2 regions of the Bacillus mojavensis genome follow, and region 1 is predicted to be linked to the other one. Evidence: a T-box and tRNA genes for the amino acid it is inferred to sense, from the RefSeq annotation. Region 1 holds a T-box; the other holds one or more tRNA genes.
What was found. A T-box is a leader RNA that pairs with one kind of tRNA and senses whether it is charged. The one in region 1 lies ahead of tyrS (tyrosine--tRNA ligase), so its partner is inferred to be a tRNA-Tyr.

Region 1 (7,167 bases):
GGCTTTTGTCTTTATTTGTTTCTTATTGGCTTTCGGTTTTTTCTCTTTTTTCACAGCTTCATAGACAGAGGCTGTCACAAGGTCGCCGGCCTGCTGAAGGCGTTCTTTGCTGATATGCTCGATCGAGTCTTCAGGGGTATGATACCAAGGCTCAACCTCTTCGGTTTCCGGATCTCCCCAAATAAAGTTAGCGGAATCTATACCGGCTTCATGGAACGGCACGTGATCGGATGAGCCTCCTTGTGTCAGAGACAGGCTGTCGAATCCAATTTTTTCAGCGGCCGTATGGCTGGATTCCCAAACATAGTTAGATTGTCCATCCAATGTGTTGACATACAGCTCAGACGCATTCTCCCAGCTTGTACCCACCATGTCTAAGTTGAAGTTCACTTCGCTTCGTTTCAACTCTTTTTCTGATAGATGATCTACATAATGAGAGGAGCCGAGCAGGCCGAGCTCTTCAGCGCCAAAAGCGATAAAGCGGATCTCCTTGTCAGAAGGAATACTTTTCAAGACGCGTGCCATTTCCAGCATGACAGAGGTTCCTGATCCGTTGTCATTTGCGCCGGGTGAGAAAGGAACACTGTCATAATGTGCTGTGACGTACACAATATCAGGATTTTTGATGTTCTTTGGTTTTTTGACACCGATGATGTTCTGGGAGGTTTGATTGGAGAGCGCGTTTATTTGTAAGGTTGCTTCATTTTGCTGGATAAGGGTTTCACCGTCTTCTTTCTTAATTCCGACGACAGGGATGCTGACTGTATTTCCGGATAGATTTGGGGTGACAGGCACAAGGCTTTCTTTGTTGTTATAAATGATGACAGCCTTCGCTCCGGCGTCTTCGGCGTTCTTGGCTTTCTCGTAAAATGTCAGGTCTCCTCTTGAAATCAAGGCGATTTTGCCCTTGGCATCAGCGGTGAAGTCCTTTGGATAGCCTAAGCCGGCATTGTAAAGCGGAGCCGTCAGCCCTTTTTCCTCAGTCGGGGCTGAGCCGGATGCCGCCCGGAGAAGAATGTCGCGTCCTTCTGAAAACAGCGTTCCCTCAAGCCGGTCAGGAATGCCGAATCGTTGAACCTTCACATCAAGCTTTAATTTTCTCAAGGTTGAGGCGATCCATAAGGCACTCTTTTTTTCAGCGGCAGTTCCGGCTATTCTGGGGCCGATTGTTTCACTAAGCTGAGAAATGGTGGAATACGCACGCTTTGCTTTGAATGGAAGCTCCCGCTGGCTTTCTGATACTTGGACAGCGTGCGCAGCAGGGGTGACACTCTGTGCCGGCAAGAGAACCGTGCCGGCCGTTAAAACGGCCATCGTCATTACAGTTAAAAGCTTTTTCATAAACATGAACCTCCCCTAATGTTTGGATGGGGAATATTTCGGGATGCTAAAGGGTTTTCCTGCAACCTGAAGCGCATTTTTGAAAAGACAGTGCTTTATACCTGCAAAAAAACGCTTATGAAAGCCGATTTCATAAGCGTCAGGACATCAAATTATTGGAGTTTTAAAAACTTGCGTTTGCCGACCTGGATAATCATATTCTCTTTTATCTCTGCATCGGCGTGAATGTCTGTTATTTTCTCTCCGTTAATCCGGACACCTCCGTTTTGAATCATGCGGCGCGCTTCGCTTTTCGAAGAGAGAAGGTCAAGAGTGACGAGCAGATCGATCATCGCTATTGTTTTCTCGCCTTTCCAGTTCACAGCCGGAATATCCTCAGGCAGGCTGTTTTCCTGAAAGACTGTTTTGAAAGATTGTTCGGCTGCTTCAGCGGCTTCCAATCCGTGGTACATTCGGACAATCGTTTTGGCTAAAAGCATTTTGGCATTCCTTGGATGAACGGAGCCGGTTTCTAAGTCCTTCACGAGCTGTTTTTTTTCTTCAAGCTCAAGGTCCGTTGCCAAATGGATATATTTTTTCATCAGGCTGTCGGGCAGTGACATCGTTTTCCCGTACATGTCGTTTGGATGGTCGTCAATGCCGATGTAGTTGTTTTTTGATTTCGACATTTTCTCAACACCGTCCAAGCCTTCCAAAAGCGGCATCAGGATGACGACTTGTTTTTCTTTGTTGTATCGTTCTTGGAAATGCCGTCCCATCAGCACATTGAAATGCTGATCTGTTCCGCCTAATTCAATATCGCTTTCCAGAACGACGGAATCGTATCCCTGCATCAACGGGTAAAAGAATTCATGCAGGGAGATCGGTTTTTGCATGGCAATGCGTTCTTCAAAGTCATCGCGTTCCATTAGGCGTGCTACTGTTATTTTGCCTGCCAAGTCAATGACATCCTCCAGATGCAATGTCTTCAGCCATTTCGAGTTGTAGTGAAGCTCGACTTTTTCTGGATCAAGCACTTTCCCGAATTGCTGGAAGTATGTTTTGGCGTTGTGCTTGACTTCTTCATCGGTCAGCTGTTTTCTGGCTGCGGACTTGCCTGTCGGATCACCGATTTTTCCTGTGAAATCGCCAATCAAGAGCTGCACAATGTGGCCGTTTTCTTGAAATTGGCGAAGCTTGTTTAAAACGACCGTATGTCCCAGATGAACATCCGGTGCAGAAGGGTCTAATCCGAGTTTGATTTTTAGTGGTGTGCCTGTCTCAATCGATTTGACAAGCTTAGCCTTTAATTCCTCCGGCGGTATGACTTCTTGGGCGCCTGTCATATATAAATCAAGCTGTCTTTCGACTTCTTTTTGCTGTGCTGCTGTGAGCTGATCAAATGTTTTCATCGTCTTCCTCCTTTTTTAGAAACACAAAAAGAGCCGCATCCCGATAAGGGACGTGGCTCAATGCACGCGGTACCACCCTGGTTGAAGACATTGTCTTCCGCTCATTCGAATAACGGTTTCCCGTCCTTTGCTACTAACGTTCACAAAGAAAGCTCGGGGAGGTAATTCGCGTGTGCCTGTGTGCTGGCTCGCACCTTCCGCCGGCTCTCTGAAACAGGGAGACAAACCGCTACTGGATTCCCGTCAAAGCTTATGATGTATGAAGATTGTCCGCTACTTTTCTAAGCAGTCCTGTCAGGGTTTTCTGCTCCTCTTTTGTCATGCCCGTAATCAATTCCGTTTCCCCTTTGTGAAACTCGGGGTAGAGTTCTTCGATCGCTTGTTTGCCGGATTCAGTAATTGTGACAAAAACAAGTCGCCGATCTCTGGTATCGATGCTTTTGGAGCAAAAGCCCTTTTTTTCGAGCGTTTTGATCACGTTGCTTGCTGTAGCTGTTGAAATGCCTGACAGCTCAGAGATTTTTCTCGTTTCGAGTTTGCCCCATACCCATAGATCGTAAAGAATGGAGAAAGCGGTCCAAGATAATTTGTAAGAAGAAAGAACCTCAGTCTCCATTTTGACACGGAGCCTTTGCGCAGACCGATACAAATTCGTCGCGATCGAAATGGCTTCCAAGTTGAGTGACTCAACGGGCATTTGTCTAAGCTTGCTGAGTGTGTCATGCTCTTCTTTGCGAAGCTGCTGCTGTGTATTGAAACGTTCCATTTATCAGGCCTGCCTTAAATTATCAGAATCATTAGCTATGAAATGAATTGTAGCAGAGACGATGGTGAACTTCAAGCCTATATTTTTCAGTTGAATAAAAAAAGCCAAAAGAACACCACAATAAAGAAAAATCCGCTAACGAGGGGTGCAGTTGTGCAAAAATATGTTCAAGGTGTGTATAGACACGATCCATTTCATCTGTTTTCGACAGAGCATGCAGTGACATTAGGCTTGATCGGCGTGCTTGCCATCCTATTGTTTCTGTTCCGCCGGTCAGTGAAGCAGCCTGCATTCAGTCAATTTCTGCGCTATTTATTTGTGTTTCTTTTGCTTGCTTCACAAATTGGTTACCAAATATGGATGATCGCCACGGGCAGGTGGTCGGTGCGGACTTCTCTGCCTCTTCAGTTGAGTGACCTGTCTGTGTATTTATCAGCGATCATGCTGGTGACAAAGAGCAGAAAGCTGTTTGTGTTTTTGTATTTTGTCGGTATAGGAAGCTCGCTTCAGGCGCTTCTGACCCCAGATCTTGGTATGTTTTCATTTCCGCATGTACGATATATTCTCTTTTTTATTTCGCACGGGTCCGTATTTCTATCCTGTCTGCTTATGGCGGTGATTGGCACGTACAGACTCAGACAGCGCTCTTTATGGGTGACTGTTTTGATTGTCAATCTGTACGGAGGGATCATTTATCTGGTTGACCGCTGGCTGAATGCGAATTATATGTATTTAACGAAAAAGCCGGGCGGCTCTTCACTTTTGGATGTTCTCGGGCCTTGGCCATGGTATATCGCCTCAGCTGAAGCGATTGCAATTGCGAGCTTTTTCATTCTTTATTGGCTTTATCGCATGTTCAAAAAATAAAAGCCTTTTTGTTGTCTAGCACATTCTATTAAAAAAAATATTGGAGAATGGTGTTTAATTTTCTGAAAAAGGGAATGTAACTTGTACAACACAAAGGGAGATGAATACCATTGAAGAAAGATGAATTTATGCATATCGTATCATGCGCAGATGATAATTATGCTCGTCATTTAGGTGGGATGTTCGTTTCTTTATTGACAAACATGGACCAGAATAGAAAAGTGAAGCTATATGTGATTGATGGGGGAATTGAGCCTGATAACAAAAAAAGGCTGGAAGAAACGACATTGAAATTCGGCGTGCCGATTGAGTTCTTAGAAGTGGATGCCAACCAGTATGAACATGCGGTGGAAAGCAGCCATATTACAAAAGCGGCATATTACCGCATTTCGATTCCTGACTTAATTAAGGATGAAAGCATCAAACGTATGATATATGTCGACTGTGATGCACTTGTCCTTGAGGATATTTCGAAACTATGGGACTTGGACATCTCTCCATACACCGTTGCTGCTGTGGAAGATGCGGGGCAGCATGAACGTTTGAAAGAAATGAATATCACGGACACAGGAAAGTATTTTAACTCAGGTATTATGATTATTGATATGGAACCTTGGAGAAAGCAAAACATCACAGAAAAAGTTCTCAACTTTATCAATGAAAACGGTTCTGAAGATTTTCTTGTGTTACATGACCAAGATGCGCTGAACGCGATCTTATATGATAAGTGGTATGAGCTTCATCCGCGCTGGAACGCTCAAACATACATCATGTTAAAACTGAAAACTCCACCGACACTGTTAGGACGGAAGCAATATAATGAAACGAGAGAAGACCCGGCAATCGTCCACTTCTGCGGCGGAGAAAAGCCTTGGAACTCCAATACAAAGCATCCGTACCGCGATGAGTATTTCCATTACATGTCCTATACGAAATGGAATACGATTGGGAGCCCGGCCATCAACCAATAATCTATATATGAAAAAAACGCTTTTGAGATCATCAAAAGCGTTTTTTTGTTTGTCAGCGCGCCACTGACCTATGATAAAACCGCTCAATATGCATGGCGATGTAGCACAATTCTTTTTCAGGAAACTCAAAGCCATATTCCTTTTTTACAAAAGTGCCGATGCTTTTGGCGCATAGGAAAGCATCCTTGAATCTTTCTTTAATGATGGCAATCATTTCTGAATCCAGCTCGTAAATGGTTTCGCCTGCTTTGATATGCTGAATGGCAAAGCGCAAATGGGTCACGAGCCTTTCGTAAGAAATGGTATCCTCCACAATGTTGATCGACAGCTGGGTTTCAATAATGTTGATAATGTCACGGATCATCGTTGTTATATCAAGTGTCTGTGTCATGTCGCCGGCGTTGTTTCTGGCTGTGTGAATGTGCATGGCGATATTGCCGATTTCATCCTCAGGAATCTCAATGCCCAGCTTCTCTTTAATTAGCGCTCTAGCCCACATGCCGATTTGGAATTCCTTCGGATAAAGAACTTTGATCTCATTCAGCAGCGGATTTTTGATGACCATTCCGTTGCTCAGGCGTTCAATCGCAAATGAGAGATGGTCTGAAAACGCGACGTGAATCCGTTCATTGATTTTGATGTTCAGTTCTTGTTCAGCATGGGAAATAATTTGCTCGGAGATTTGAATATGGTCTTCCGGCAACGTTTCTAAAATCTCTTCGAATTGTTTATAGTCAGGTGTATCTTTTCTGACGAATGTTTTTTCTATTTTAGACGGATCGACAATATCATTTTTTCTTTTATCGAACGCAATTCCTGCACCCAAGAGAATCTTCTCTTCATTTTGATCCTTTACGACGATTGCATTATGATTTAAGATTCTTTTAATTTTCATAGCTTTTTTCCTTTCATCCCCCGTTTTATGAATGAAATCGAATAAATCCAGTTATTCTGTCTCTTCTTTAAACCCGAGAAACAATGTAGCTATAAAAGCAGAGACGGCCGCGATCAAAAAACCGATCATATAATGAACAAAATTCGCAACGCCAAATGGCAGCACGATTGAAATCATCGGGATGCCGGTCAGTCCGTAGGAATTCGAGACGACGTGTGCCCCAACTACATACGCCCCGCCGAGAGCACCGCCAATAGCGGCTCCGATAAAGGGGCGGATCAGCTTCACATTTACCCCGAACACAATCGGCTCCACAATGCCTAAAAACGCGGTAAGGGAAGCGGGGAGCGCGATTTTCTTCAGGCTGGACTGCTTCGTTTTGAAGAAAACCGCCAGTCCCGCTCCACCTTGCGCCACATTCGCCATTGACCATATCGGCACCAAAAAGTTTACACCCACATGAGGATCGGCAAGCAAAGTCGCTTCAATCGCATAAAAGCTATGATGCAAGCCTGATAGAACGATAGTGGAATAGATGCCCCCGAAAAGTGCTCCGGCAGCAATGCCTGCGTGGTGATAAATGTATTCAATCGATTGCGATATGACCTGGCCGATAATAACTGCGGCGGGGTTCATCACAATCAGCGCGAGACACCCTGTCACCATCACAGTGATAAAGGGAATGATCACGACATCAAGTGATTTGGGCACAATCGTTTTTAAAAGCTTCTCAATTTTGCTCATGATATAAACGGAGAGAAGAATCGGTATAATGGCGCCCTGATAGCCCATCAATGGAATATGCAGCCCCCATATGTCCAAGGAAGCGGGGGTTTTGCTGCCGAGCATGGATGGATCAAGCAAATCAGGATGAGTCAGAAGCCCTCCTATCAATGCCCCTAAAAATGGGTTGCTGCCAAATTGTCTGGCGGCACT
Region 2 (7,167 bases), 460 kb from region 1:
GTGTTTTGTTCCTGTTTCATAATCCAGCGGGATTTTCATCAAGTATTCAATGGTTTTCTCCCGCTCCTGCGAATAATACATGCCGGCTTTTTCTGGGTTATAAAAGTAGAAACTGGATGGCAGCCCAGATTGGTGCTGCAGGACATCAATGACACGAATGTTATCTTTTCCTTTGATGCGATCTGTAGGCTGATCCTTGAAATCAGGTAAATAAGCGGATACCTTTTTATAAACGTTGAGTTTGCCTTGGCTGACTAAGCGCTGTAAAGCAAAATTGGTCGCATACATTTTTGTATTTGATGCCAAGTCAAACATCGTGCGGGTTTTCATTTTTGCCGGACGGCGCAAGAGTTCAGCCCCGTCGTATTTTTTACTGTAGCCGTATGCTTCTTTTTTGATCATACGGCCGTCCTTCACGACGACTAGAACGGCGCCGGGGAATCCTGCTGCAATGTCCCGTTCAATCATCTGATCAACCTTCCTTAGTTTCTTCGACGAAAACTGTGCAGTTTCTGGATTTATTGTTTTCGGCTTAACCTGGTTGTCTGCTTGATGAAGGGCGGTGTGTGCGAAGGCTTCGTTCGGCGTCAGAATGGACACGGTTAAAATAGCGCTGAGTAATGCTAATGTCTTCGTTCTCACAAGCTTGCTCCTTTCCGTGTTTCTATGCCGTTACTATCCCTAAATTGTCATCATTTAATCGAACTGGGCAGCCATTTCATCTTTATATCCGAAAGCGTAGGTCAATAAAAAGCCTGCCGCATAGGAAATAAAGAGACCAATGATATATAAGATGATTTGTGAAGGCAGAACCAGAAAGGAGAGCGGCAATCCGGAGACGCCGAGTGCAATTGTGGCTACCTGAAAATAAGCTTGAAAAGCTCCGCCGATCCCCGCCCCTAAACATGCTGTCAAAAACGGACGGCCAAGCGGCAGCGTTACACCGAATATAAGCGGTTCACCGATGCCGAGCAGTCCTGAAGGAAGACCTCCTGTTATCGCTTTTCTCAGCGTTTTTTTCTTTGTTTTAACGAAGATGGCGAAGGCTGCGCCCACTTGTCCCGCGCCTCCCATGGCAAGGATAGGGAGAAGCGGGTCATCACCGATGGAATTGATGAGTTCCATGTGCACCGGCGTCAGGCCTTGATGTAGCCCCGTTACAACGAGAGGCAGGAAGGTCGCGCCCAGAATAAAGCCTGCAGCGATTCCGCCGATGTCTAAGATGGACAGAAGACCGGATGTGATGACATCTGAAATGAAACCGCCTAAAGGCATGAAAACGACATACGTCAATATTCCAGTGATCAAAAGTGAAACTGTTGGCGTTACGATAATATCGAGTGATTGAGGAATAAAGCGGCGGACGAATTGTTCGGTGTAAGCAATGAATATAGCTGCGAATAGAACGCCGATGAGGCCTCCCCTGCCGGGAAGAAGCTGTTCTCCGAATAAACTGATCTTTGCGATTTCCGGGTTAATGATCAGAATCCCTGCCAGAGCGCCGAGAGCGGGCGTTCCGCCAAATTCTTTTGACGCGTTAATGCCGACGAGAATACCGAGATAAGTGAACAGGCCTGATCCGATGACTGTCAATACAATTGCTGTTTGTGATTCTGCAGAGAGCCAGCCGGCTTGGGTTACCGCTTTGGTAATCCCTGTAATTAAGCCTGAAGCGACGAGTGCGGGAATGAGAGGTATGAAGATGCTGGCTATTTTTCGTAAAAAAAGCTTAAACGGGGTCGCGTTTTTGCGATTGATCTCGGTTTTCTTTTTGGCGGCGGTTTCTTTTAGATTGAAATCTTCTTCTGATGATACCAGCTTCGAAAAAACGGCGGTGACATGATTAACGACACCAGTGCCGAGAATAATTTGCAGGGTTTCAGCTTCGACGACTCCAAGGACGCCATCAAGCTCTCTTAACGCCTTACTATCCGTTTTGCTGACATCGTAAGGCGTAATGCGCAAGCGGGTCATGCAATGCGTATAGGAAGAAATATTGGATTTCCCCCCGCATAGCTCAAGGATTTTTTCCGCCAGAATATTGTATTGTTTTTCTTTGCTCATACAAACCCCTCCCTTTCAAGATGCCTTATGTCTTTCTCATAGATTTGATTGCTTCTCTCGTTTTATCAATGTAGCTGACCGTTTCTTCATACTGCTCGGCCGCCATGCTTAAAAACAAAACATCAATCATAAAGAGCTGGGCGAGACGAGAGGAAGTCGCTGCGCTTCGAATCAGGGCCTCGTTGGAATGGGCTGTATATAATGAAACGTCGGCTAATACGGAGACGGAAGTTTGACTATATTGTGTGAGGCTGATGATTGTGACGCCTTTTTTCTTTGCCATCGAAAGCAGCTCGATGATTTCCTGTGTTTCACCTGAAAACGAAATGGCAAATACAATGTCTTTTTTATCTGCATTTGCGATTAAAGATGCCACGAGATGAGTGTCCGTGAAAGCAGTCGCCTGTTTATGAATTCTAAGCCATTTTTGCTGGGCGTCCTTGGCGACAATGCCCGAGGCGCCCAGGCCTATGAAATGTACAGTGTTCGCTTGAAGCAGCAGAGAAACAGCGCGCTCAAGCTCTTGATAATCCACGAGATCTGAGGTGTCTTGAATTGCTTGAATGGCATTGCCTGCTGCTTTTTCAGAGATAGAAGGCAGTGATTCATGAGGGGCGATGTCCCGGTAGCCTTGAACAGCAGGTTTTGCCAGATCACCCGCTACCCTCATTTTTAAATCCTGAAATCCTTTTAGTCCCAGTGACTTGCAGAGCCTGATGACGGCAGCGTCACTTGAATTAGCTAAGGCGCTGATTTCGCTGACTGTGCTTTCTATCGCTTTGTGGGGATGGGCTAATATGTAGTCTGCAAGTTTACGCTCTGATTGTGGCAGCTTGTGTTTCATCGATTGAATAATAGCTAAACCGCCTGTCGCCATTACTGTCTCTCCTTATCATGAATGGTAGTTTTCAATTGCTTTGTCTATAAAACCGTTCGCTTCATCAAGCAATGTCTTCGCTTTGTCTTGATCTGTGCTGGTTTTGAGCATAACGATTGCTGTTTTGACATGAAGATTCGCCTGTTCAAGTGTGTATTGCGCTTTCTCATAAGAAACGTCTGTGAGGCTTTGGATGATGCTGATGGCGCGTTCTTTTAATTTTTTGTTGCTGACATTGACATCCACCATCAAGTTTTCGTAGACCTTGCCGATTTTGACCATTACAGCGGTGGATATCATGTTTAGAATCATTTTATGAGCGGTTGCGGCTTTCATACGTGTCGAGCCTGTAATGACTTCTGGTCCGACCACGACCTCAATGCTGTGATCAGCGTGTTTGCTGATGGTGGAGTGTCTGTTACAGGTAAGGGAGATGGTGTTTGCTCCGATTTTGCGGGCGTATTTCAGCGCACCCGCTGCATAAGGCGTACGGCCGCTTGCTGCAATCGCAATCACTGTATCGGCTGAGGTGAGATGGATGGATCGTAAATCCCCGGCCCCTGCTTCTTCATGATCTTCAATCCCCTCAGCCGCCTGCAAGAATGCGTTGGGACCGCCGGCCATTAATCCGATTACTTGATCAGGACTGACGCTGTAGGTCGGAGGACATTCAACTGCGTCCATCACACCGAGTCGGCCGCTAGTGCCTGCACCTGCGTAAATGAGCCGTCCGCCATTTTGAAAGGATTCATACGCGTATTCGACCGCTGCTTCGATATTGGGGAGGACATGCTGAACGGCGGCAGCGACTTTGATATCTTCATTGTTAATCATTTTTAAGATATCGAGGGTATTTGCTTTGTGTATTTCCATTGTTTGGCTATTGCGTGATTCCGTTGTAAGGCTGTGAAGATTCAATTGTTCTGACATGAGGATGCCCCCTGTATAAAAAATAAATATATCTCAATATTCAGTATATTCATTTCTGTTATGATATTTCAACTATCATTTTTAATTTTTGAAACTTTATTTCAAAAGAGGTTATAAAAAATAATGAAGTATCAGCTGTTCGCCGAGCGGCCCGATTTTTCGGCGTCCTTTATCAAGAAATCCAGTTTTTATATAAAGCTGCTTTGCACGGGTGTTTAGGTGATTGACGGCTAAAATGATTTCATCGCACCATGGGAAATACCCGTTAACAAAGGAGGGTAGCTGAAGCATGGCTTTTTTCGCATAGCCTTGTCCGTGGTGAGCGGAGTTTAATGATAAGGAACTGAGCAATAAAGCAAATGGATTGTTGGAATAGGGAGCAATGATTTCTTTTGACGTATGTAGAATGAAAAAGCCTATTGGCAGATCACCTTTTAAGATGACAACAGGATAGCGCTCCTGTATGCTTAGGGCCTGAGTCAGCACCTCTTTAGGGAGAGCGGTAAAGCGTTTGCCATCATTATGTAAAGTAAATGCGTAAAGCTCAGGTAAATGCTCAGGCTTATAGAAGGATAAAGAGATATCTTGCGTCATGATGAGCCTCCTTACAATATATCGTCTAGCTGGTTTTCAGAAATTACACGGTATCCCGCTTGTTTTAATAGGGCGGCGGTTACTCCGTTTCCAGCGATTTTTTTTCCTGAAAATGAGCCATTATAGATGAAATTGCTACCGCATGATGGGCTGTTTTCTTTCAATATGACGGCAGAGGCGTTAATTTTTTTTGCATAGGCCAATGTTTGGGCCGCGCCCTTCATATATAAATCTGTTACATCTTCTCCTGAAGACGTTATGATTTTCGCGCATCCATTAAGAACATCCTCACCAGTGCCTCCGATGATTTCTGCTGGTTCCCGGGGAGTGGAGAAGCCGCCGAGAAGTTCAGGGCAAGCCATCACTGCTTGTTTTTCTTCAATCAGTTTTCGAATTTTCTCTGATGCGGCATGCGAACCGTTGTATCTGCATTCAATGCCCCCGAGGCAAGAGCTGACTAGTATCATATTGGTTTCTCCTCTCTTGATTCGATCTATATCTATCTTAAGATAAATGATAAATGTTGGGAGGCTTTTTCAGTTAAAAAAGGGGTTAAAAAGTTTGAAAATAAAAAATTTAAATTTCCTCTTTACAAAAGGGGGGGAACCTGTATATAATAACTTTTGTCAGCTCGACGAGAACACAAACGGCCCGTTGGTCAAGCGGTTAAGACACCGCCCTTTCACGGCGGTAACACGGGTTCGAATCCCGTACGGGTCACCATTTGGAGGATTAGCTCAGCTGGGAGAGCATCTGCCTTACAAGCAGAGGGTCGGCGGTTCGAGCCCGTCATCCTCCACCATCTTGCCGGTGTAGCTCAATTGGTAGAGCAACTGACTTGTAATCAGTAGGTTGGGGGTTCAAGTCCTCTTGCCGGCACTGTTTTTCCTAAAAATATGGAGGGGTAGCGAAGTGGCTAAACGCGGCGGACTGTAAATCCGCTCCCTCAGGGTTCGGCAGTTCGAATCTGCCCCCCTCCACCATTATTGGGCTATAGCCAAGCGGTAAGGCAACGGACTTTGACTCCGTCATGCGTTGGTTCGAATCCAGCTAGCCCAGTCACAGACACCTTTGACCAAAAGGTGTCTTTTTTCTTTTTGAAAAATCCTTCCAACTTCTAACTGTTCAGTCTGTGTAATAATTTTAAAAATATGTTAAGGTAGTTTATTCACGAATTGCCATCTACACCCTGCCAAAAATTTGTTAAACTTATTTTATAAAAAAATTGAAACCTTTAGAAACGAAGCTCGTATACATACAGACCGGTGAAGGCAGAGGTTAGATAAATATGGAAATGATGATTAAAAAGAGAATTAAGCAAGTCAAAAAAGGCGATCAAAATGCATTTGCGGACATCGTAGATATTTACAAGGATAAAATTTATCAGCTTTGCTACCGTATGCTTGGCAATGTGCATGAGGCGGAAGATATCGCACAAGAGGCTTTCATCAGAGCGTATGTCAATATCGACAGTTTTGATATCAACCGGAAATTTTCAACTTGGCTTTATCGAATTGCGACCAACTTGACCATTGACCGCATTCGCAAAAAGAAGCCGGATTATTACCTCGATGCAGAAGTGGCGGGTACAGAAGGCTTGACGATGTATTCCCAAATCGCCGCAGATGGAGTTTTGCCTGAAGATGCAGTCGTATCGCTGGAGCTTTCACACACGATTCAGCAGAAAATTTTAAAGCTTCCTGACAAATATAGAACTGTCATCGTGTTGAAGTATATTGATGAACTCTCATTAATTGAAATCGGCGAGATTCTGAACATTCCTGTGGGAACGGTAAAAACACGGATTCACAGAGGCAGAGAGGCTCTTAGAAAACAATTAAGGGATCTTTAAGTGGGGTGATGAAATGAGCTGTCCTGAACAAATTGTGCAGCTTATGCATATGCATCTTGATGGAGATATCCTTCCGAAAGATGAACAAGTATTAAAAGAACACCTGGAGGCATGCGAGGAATGCAGAAAGCATTTTTATGAGATGGAAAAATCCATCGCGCTCGTCCGGAGCACATCGCATGTCGAAGCCCCCGCCGATTTTACCGCTAACGTCATGGCGAAATTGCCTAAGGAGAAGAAAAGAGCTTCTGTGAAAAGATGGTTCAGATCCCATCCGGTTATCGCGGCTGCTGCGGTATTCATCATTTTGATGGGCGGAGGGTTGTTAAACAGCTGGCACAATGACCATAACTTCAGCGTGTCGAAGCAGCCGAATCTGGTCGTGCACAACAACACTGTGATCGTGCCTGAAGGTGAGACGATCAAAGGTGATGTCACCGTCAAAAACGGCAAGCTAATTATTAAAGGGAAAATAGATGGGGATGTAACCGTTGTAAACGGAGAAAAGTATATGGCCTCTGCTGGACAAGTCACCGGTCAAATAGAGGAGATTAATCAATTATTCGACTGGACATGGTATAAAATGAAGTCTGCGGGGAAAAGTGTATTCAATGCATTAGACCCGAACGGAGAAGAGTAAAGCGTGTGGTGCGCTTTACTCTTTTTTAAGGTTCTCAAACGGCTGGCATATTTCACTTGCCAAAACGAAATGTGGTATAATGGGCTCGCTATGTAAAGTACATATGCGTAACACATGAAACTTCAAAATACGAAATGACTGAATTCTTGGAGGACGAGGAAATGGCTTTTGAGGATATCCCTTTTTTGCAGTACCTCGGCAATGCCGTTG

Region 2: it has a tRNA-Tyr gene. The T-box ahead of tyrS (tyrosine--tRNA ligase) is inferred to sense a tRNA for this amino acid. The anticodon was not compared.

The regions. Positions count from the first base shown of each region.
Region 1 covers NZ_CP051464.1:3,757,710-3,764,876, reverse strand. The annotation lists gene HC660_RS19550 (M28 family metallopeptidase) at 1-1,341, opposite strand, end outside; gene tyrS (tyrosine--tRNA ligase) at 1,494-2,732, opposite strand; T-box leader at 2,776-2,988, opposite strand; gene HC660_RS19540 (MarR family transcriptional regulator) at 2,983-3,498, opposite strand; gene HC660_RS19535 (YwaF family protein) at 3,652-4,365, shown strand; gene HC660_RS19530 (glycosyltransferase family 8 protein) at 4,476-5,336, shown strand; gene HC660_RS19525 (PRD domain-containing protein) at 5,389-6,231, opposite strand; gene HC660_RS19520 (sucrose-specific PTS transporter subunit IIBC) at 6,283-7,167, opposite strand, start outside.
Region 2 covers NZ_CP051464.1:188,909-196,075, forward strand. The annotation lists gene pbp4b (penicillin binding protein PBP4B) at 1-642, opposite strand, end outside; gene HC660_RS01065 (PTS transporter subunit EIIC) at 697-2,064, opposite strand; gene HC660_RS01070 (MurR/RpiR family transcriptional regulator) at 2,090-2,941, opposite strand; gene murQ (N-acetylmuramic acid 6-phosphate etherase) at 2,957-3,871, opposite strand; gene HC660_RS01080 (GNAT family N-acetyltransferase) at 3,983-4,465, opposite strand; gene HC660_RS01085 (2-thiouracil desulfurase family protein) at 4,477-4,932, opposite strand; tRNA gene HC660_RS01090 (tRNA-Glu) at 5,114-5,188, shown strand; tRNA gene HC660_RS01095 (tRNA-Val) at 5,192-5,267, shown strand; tRNA gene HC660_RS01100 (tRNA-Thr) at 5,272-5,344, shown strand; tRNA gene HC660_RS01105 (tRNA-Tyr) at 5,364-5,448, shown strand; tRNA gene HC660_RS01110 (tRNA-Gln) at 5,453-5,524, shown strand; gene sigW (RNA polymerase sigma factor SigW) at 5,754-6,317, shown strand; gene rsiW (anti-sigma-W factor RsiW) at 6,331-6,957, shown strand; gene cdaA (diadenylate cyclase CdaA) at 7,119-7,167, shown strand, end outside.